DNA from 3 places in the Streptomyces sp. L2 genome. Region 1 is predicted to be linked to each of the others. Evidence: riboswitches for the same ligand, from Rfam matches in the RefSeq annotation. Region 1 holds a riboswitch; each other region holds the start of a gene.
The links. A riboswitch is a leader RNA that binds a small molecule or an ion and turns the genes downstream of it on or off. The one in region 1 is predicted to bind thiamine pyrophosphate.
Positions count from the first base shown of each region.

Region 2: it holds a riboswitch for thiamine pyrophosphate, as region 1 does, so the genes downstream of both, thiC (phosphomethylpyrimidine synthase ThiC) here and thiO (glycine oxidase ThiO) in region 1, are expected to answer to the same signal.
Region 3: it holds a riboswitch for thiamine pyrophosphate, as region 1 does, so the genes downstream of both, DBP14_RS07755 (thiamine ABC transporter substrate-binding protein) here and thiO (glycine oxidase ThiO) in region 1, are expected to answer to the same signal.

Region 1 is NZ_QBDT01000001.1:5,911,283-5,913,544, forward strand. It holds gene thiO (glycine oxidase ThiO) at 1-768, opposite strand, end outside; TPP riboswitch at 766-877, opposite strand; gene DBP14_RS26415 (FAD-dependent oxidoreductase) at 1,166-2,262, shown strand, end outside.
Region 2 is NZ_QBDT01000001.1:3,877,586-3,879,847, reverse strand. It holds gene thiC (phosphomethylpyrimidine synthase ThiC) at 1-944, opposite strand, end outside; TPP riboswitch at 937-1,114, opposite strand; gene DBP14_RS17105 (YibE/F family protein) at 1,195-2,262, shown strand, end outside.
Region 3 is NZ_QBDT01000001.1:1,889,682-1,891,943, forward strand. It holds gene DBP14_RS07755 (thiamine ABC transporter substrate-binding protein) at 1-968, opposite strand, end outside; TPP riboswitch at 1,048-1,156, opposite strand; gene rlmN (23S rRNA (adenine(2503)-C(2))-methyltransferase RlmN) at 1,221-2,262, opposite strand, start outside.

The DNA.
Region 1 (2,262 bases):
GCGCACCACGGCCCGGACGGTACGGCTCAGGAAGGGCGCGAACCGCGGTGGCACGGTCAGGCGCAGCACCTGCCCCTTCACGGGCCGCACCGGCGGCAGCACGTCGTCGGGGACGCCGGGGAGCCGCCCGCTGAGGCTGCCGGCCGCGAGCACCACCTGTCCGGCGCGCAGCGCGGTGCCGTCCGCGGTGGTGACGCCGACGGCCCGCCCGCCGGCGAGGTCCAGCCGCTCGGCCCACACGCGGTGGAACACGACCCCGGCCTTCTCGCAGGCCGCGACCAGGGCCGTGGCCAGCCGCCGCGGATCGACCTGGTGGTCGCCGTCGACCCGCAGCCCGCCGCGCACCCCGGGTGCGAGCATCGGCTCCAGGCGCCGGCACTCCCGGCCCGACAGCCACACCGAGTCCAGCCCGGAGCGCTGCTGCAGGGCGTGCAGTTCGCGCAGGTGGGCGCGGTCGTCGGCGTCGAGGGCGACGGCGAGGGTGCCGCAGCGGCGGTGCCCCAGGTCGTGCCCGGTCAGCTCGGTCAGCTCGGCGGCGAAGCCGGGATAGCGCCGGGCGGACTCCAGGTTCAGGGCGAGCAGGGTCTCCTCGCCGTAGTGCAGTTCGGTGACCGCGGCCAGCATCCCGGCCGCGACGCGCGCGGCCCCGCCTCCCGGCTCGGGGTCCGCCACGGCCGTGGTGAGCCCGCGTTGCGCGGCCCGCCAGGCCGTGACCAGGCCGATGATCCCGCCCCCGATGACGAGGACGTCGGACGTACGTGACGACATGGGCGTCCAGCCCCTCCCTTCGCCGGCATGACCCGGATCAGGTTCGTACGGTCGGAGGCCGCCAGCCTCCCTCTCAGCCCGGTGCGTCCGGGCTCCCGCGAGTGCGTGTACGGGGGCCACCCTAGCGCCTCCGCTCCGGATCACGCCGGGCTAGGGCCTGTCCGGCGGATCATGCCGCAGACGCGGGGCTTGGCACGCGCATCTGCGGCGTTGTCGTCGGTTGCCGACGCTCCGCGTCGGCGCCCTCCTCCGCCTTGCAGCTGCACGCGCCAAGCCCCGCTCACCGGTGCTGATGAGGCCCGGCCGATTTCCTGCGACCTGATCCGCCGGACAGACCCTAGCCCTCCCCGGGCGGCCCCCGGTGACTGACGGCCTGTCAGTTGTTTATGGTGATCGGGTGACTGAGCAGACACGGGAAGAGGGCGGTTCGCCGGGGCGGCGCGTGGTCGTCGTGGGCGCCGGGATGGCCGGGGTGCAGACCGCGGTCGCGCTGCGGGAACAGGGCTTCACCGGCACCGTCACGGTCGTCGGCGCCGAGCCGCACCAGCCGTACGACCGGCCGCCGCTGTCCAAGGCCGTGCTGCTCGGCAAGGCCGAGGGGTCCGCCTTCGACGTCGACTTCGCGGCGCTCGACGTCGGCCTCCGGCTCGGCTGCGAGGTGCTCGGCTTCCGCCCCGCCGATCACGAGCTGGACACCGAGGCCGGTCCGGTGCCGTACGACGACCTGGTCCTCGCCACCGGTGCCGCACCGATCCTGCTGCCGGGCGCCGAGGGCGTGCCCGGCGTGCACCTGCTGCGCACCCTCGACGACGCCGAACGGCTGCGGCCGGTGCTCGCCCGGCAGCACGACATCGTGGTCGTCGGCGCCGGATGGATCGGCGCCGAGTTCGCCACCGCCGCCCGCCAGGCCGGGTGCGCGGTCACCGTCGTCGAGGCCGCCGACCGCCCCCTCGCGGGCGTGCTGCCCGCCGAGGTCGCCGCCCCGATGGCCGCCTGGTACGCCGACGCCGGCGCCGAACTGCGCACCCACGCGCGCGTGGCGCGCGTGGAACCCGGTGAGGTCGTGCTCGCCGACGGCTCCCGGCTGCCCGCGGGCGCCGTCGTCGTCGGCATCGGCGCCCGGCCCGCCACCGCCTGGCTGGCCGGTTCCGGCGTCGAGCTGGGCGCGCACGGGGAGGTCGTCGCCGACGACCACCTGCGCACCTCCGTGCCCGATGTGTACGCGGTCGGCGACTGCGCCTCCTTCCCGTCGGGCCGGTACGGCGAGCGGCTCCTCGTCCACCACTGGGACAACGCACTCCAGGGCCCGCGCACGGTCGCGGCGAACATCATCGGCCTCACCCCCGCGGCCTACGACCCGGTGCCCTATTTCTGGTCCGAGCAGTTCGGCCGCTTCGTCCAGTACGCGGGCCACCACACCACGGCCGACCGCCTGCTCTGGCGCGGCGACCCCTCCGATCCGGCCTGGACCGTCTGCTGGCTCCGCGAGGACCG
Region 2 (2,262 bases), 2.0 Mb from region 1:
GAGACGATGCCGGTCTTGCGGTTCGCCGTCAGCGGCACGTACGGCAGGCGCACGCCCGCGTGGACCGTCATGTAGTCCACGCCCTGCTCGGCCTGCTCGATGACCGTGTCCTTGTAGATCTCCCAGGTCAGCTCCTCGGCGCGACCGTCGACCTTCTCCAGCGCCTGGTAGAGCGGCACGGTACCGATCGGCACGGGGGAGTTGCGCAGCACCCATTCACGGGTGGTGTGGATGTTACGCCCGGTGGAGAGGTCCATGACGGTGTCGGCGCCCCAGCGGGTCGCCCAGGTCATCTTCTCCACCTCCTCCTCGATGGACGAGGTGACGGCGGAGTTGCCGATGTTGGCGTTGACCTTCACCAGGAACCGCTTGCCGATGATCATCGGCTCGATCTCCGGGTGGTTGACGTTGGCCGGCAGCACGGCCCGGCCCGCCGCGATCTCCTCCCGGACCACCTCGGGAGCGACGTTCTCCCGGATGGCCACGTACTCCATCTCGGGCGTGATCTCACCGCGGCGCGCATACGCGAGCTGGGTGACCGCCGTGCCGTTCCGGCCCCGCCGGGGCTGCCGCGGGCGTCCGGGGAAGACGGCGTCGAGGTTGCGCAGACCGCCGCGCGGCGCGGTGTGCTTGATCCCGTCGTCCTCGGGGCGGACGGGACGGCCGGCGTACTCCTCGGTGTCGCCGCGCCCGATGATCCAGTTCTCCCGCAGCGGCGGCAGGCCCCTGCGGACATCGGTGTCGAGGAGAGGATCGGTGTACGGGCCGGACGTGTCGTACAGCGTGACCGACTGCCCGTTCGTGAGGTGCACCTGGCGGACCGGCACGCGCAGGTCGGGGCGTGAACCCTCGACGTACGCCTTGTGCCAGCCGATGGACTTCCCGGCCTCCTGGGACTTCTCGTCCTGAGCGGAGGCAGGCGTGCGTGCGTCCTTGTTGGTCATGAGACCTACTCCCTACGCCGGCATTACCCGGTAACAGGTTCGGCGGTCGACGCAGCGGCTTCCGTCGGTCGGTGTTTCCCGTGAAACGTCGGTCGTTCCACGTGAAACATCGCCTGTACGGAGGTCAGCGCCCTCTCAGCCCGGTGCTCCGAGCTCCCGCGTGTGCAAAGGTGCCCCCACGCTAGCGTCATTTCGGGCGCGGTGAACAGGGGGCCCCCAGCGTTCTTGCGATGATCGGTCGGTGACGACGATGGAGCAGTCCCCGCCACCGCCCCCGGAACCGCCTCGCGGCGGCCACGCGGCGCAGCACGACGGACACGGCCACGCGCACGGTCACAGCCACAGCCACAGCCACGGCCCCGCTGCTCCCGTCTCGGCACATCTGCGCAGGGTCATCGCGGCGATCCTGATCCCGTTCACCGCGGCGGTCGTGGTCGGCCTGGTGGTGCTCTGGCCGGGCGGCGCCCCGCCGCACGAGCGCACCGGCGTCGGCTTCGACCGCCAGACGCAGCAGGCCACGGTCGCCAAAGTGGCCGAGGTCAGCTGTGCGTCGGTGAACGCCTCCGGCGGCGGCACGCCGACCGGTGACAACCCCGCCACCGGTGGCGACTCGGCGTCTCAGCACGCGAAGGGAACCTGCAAGAAGGCGACGGTCCGCGTCGACAGCGGCAAGGACAAAGGCCGCACGTTCACCGAGATCGTGCAGCCGGACCAGCCACGCCAACTGCACCAGGGCCAGAAGGTCGTCGTCGCCTACGAGCCCTCGGCACCGAAGGACCTGCAGTACTCGGTCACGGACGTCGACCGCAAGTTCCCCATGACGCTGCTGGCCGGGGTCTTCGCCCTGGCCGTCGTGGTGGTGGGCCGGATGCGGGGCGTCATGGCGCTGGTCGCGCTGGCCGTGAGCTTCCTCGTGCTGACCCTGTTCATCCTGCCCGCGATCCTGCAGGGCTCGAACCCCCTGCTCGTGGCGGTCATCGGGTCGAGCGCCATCATGCTGATCGCCCTCTACATGTGCCACGGCTTGTCGGCGCGTACGTCGGTCGCGGTGCTCGGCACCCTGGTCTCCCTCACGCTGATCGGTGTGCTCGGCTCCCTCTTCATCGGCTGGGCCGCGCTCACCGGCAACACGGACGACAACACGGGCCTCATCCACGGCCTGTACCCGTCGATCGACATGAGCGGCCTGCTGCTGGCCGGCGTCATCATCGGCTCGCTCGGCGTCCTGGACGACGTGACGGTGACCCAGACCTCGGCCGTCTGGGAGTTGCACGAGGCCAATCCCTCGCTGGGCCGGCGCGGTCTGTACCGGGCGGCC
Region 3 (2,262 bases), 4.0 Mb from region 1:
GCCGGGACCTGGGCGCCCTTCACCACCGGGTAGACGAACATGTTCAGCGGCATGTCCTGCTGGAACTCCTTGGTGAGCAGGAAGTCGATGAACGCCTTGCCGCCCTGGGTGTTCTTGGCGTTGCTGAGCAGCCCCGCGAACTCGATCTGCCGGAAGCAGGTGCCGGTGGCGACGCCGGTGGGGGCGGTGCTGGGCCGCTTCTTGGCGTAGATCACCTCGGCGGGCGGGGAGGAGGCGTACGACACGACCAGCGGCCGGTCACCGCCGGCCTTCTTGCCGCCGGAGGAGCCGGAGAACTCCTGGTCGTAGGCCTGCTCCCAGCCGTCGACGACCTTGACGCCGTTGGCCTTGAGCTTCTTCCAGTAGTCCTGCCAGCCCTGGTCGCCGAACTGGGCGGCGCTGCCGAGCAGGAAGCCGAGGCCGGGCGAGGAGGTGGCGGCGTTCTCGGTGACGAGGAGGTTCTTGTACGCGGGCTTGGCCAGGTCGGCGAAGGTCTGCGGCGGGGCCAGCTTGTGCTTGCTGAAGTAGGCCTTGTCGTAGTTGACGCAGATGTCGCCGTAGTCGATGGGGGTGACCCGGTGCTTGTCGGCGTCGAGCTGGTAGGCGGAGCCGACGGTGCCGAGGCCCTTGGCGGTGTACGGCTGGAACAGGCCGTTGTCGAGGGCGCGGGAGAGCAGGGTGTTGTCGACGCCGAAGAAGACGTCGCCCTGCGGGTTGTCCTTGGTCAGGATGGCCTTGTTGACGGCCTGGCCGGCGTCGCCGTCCTTCAGGACGCGGACCTTGTACCCGGACTGCTTCTCGAAGTCCTTGAGCACGTTCTTGGAGACGGCCCACGAGTCGTGGCTGACGAGCGTGACGGTCTTGGAGTCGGCGGCCGACGCCTTGTCGTCGGAGCCGCAGCCGGTCAGCGCGGACAGGCTGATCAGGCCGAGGCCGGCCGCCGCGGCCACGAGGGTCTTGTGGTGCACTGGATGTCCTCCTGGGGTTGGCCAGGAAGAGACGCGGCCCCGCCCGGGCTCCGTGAGGGGCCCGGGCGGGGCGCAACAGCTTGAGTGATGACCGAACTTCCTACCCAGAATGACCTGGGCAAGGTTCAGAGGGTCTGCGGCCCTGTCCGCCGCACTCTCAGCGCTGTGGCGCTCCCCTGTCGGAATATGCAGATGTATGAGACGGCCGGATTGCCGTGGCCGGATCACTCTGGCCGGTTTGTCATGGCCAGATTATCGCTCGGTCGCGGCGAGCTGGCCACAGGCCCCGTCGATCTCCTGTCCCCGGGTGTCCCGGATCGTCACCGGCACACCATGGGCGGCGATCGCCTCGACGAACGCCTTCTCGTCCTCCGGCCGGGACGCGGTCCACTTCGAGCCCGGCGTCGGGTTCAGCGGGATCAGGTTGACGTGCACCGGTTTGCCCCGGAGCAGCCGGCCGAGCCGGTCACCCCGCCAGGCCTGGTCGTTGATGTCCCGGATGAGGGCGTACTCGATGGACAGCCGGCGCCCGGACTTCTCGACGTACTCGAAACCGGCGTCCAGCACCTCGCGCACCTTCCACCGGGTGTTCACCGGCACGAGGGTGTCGCGCAGCTCGTCGTCGGGGGCGTGCAGGGAGATCGCGAGCCGGCACTTCAGGCCCTCGTCGGCGAACCGGTGGATGGCCGGGACCAGGCCGACGGTCGACACGGTGATCCCGCGCTGGGACAGCCCGAGCCCGTCCGGTGCGGGGTCGGTGAGCGCCCGGATCGCGCCCACGACGCGCTTGTAGTTGGCGAGCGGCTCGCCCATGCCCATGAAGACGATGTTGGACAGCCGCGCCGGTCCGCCGGGCACGTCACCGTCGCGGAGCGCCCGCATGCCGTCCACGATCTGGTGGACGATCTCCGCGGTGGACAGGTTCCGGTCCAGACCGGCCTGGCCGGTGGCGCAGAACGGGCAGTTCATCCCGCAGCCCGCCTGCGAGCTGATGCACATCGTCACCCGGTCCGGGTAGCGCATCAGCACCGACTCCACGAGCGTGCCGTCGAACAGCCGCCACAGCGTCTTGCGCGTCGTCCCCTCGTCGGTGGACAGATGCCGTACGACGGTCATCAGCTCCGGGAACAGCGCCTCGCGCAGCCGCTCCCGGGAGCCGGCCGGGATGTCCGTCCACTGCTCGGGCTCGTGCGCGTACCGCGCGAAGTAGTGCTGCGAGAGCTGCTTGGCACGAAACGGCTTCTCCCCGGCCTCCGCCACCGCGTCCTTGCGCTCGGCGGGCGAGAGATCGGCG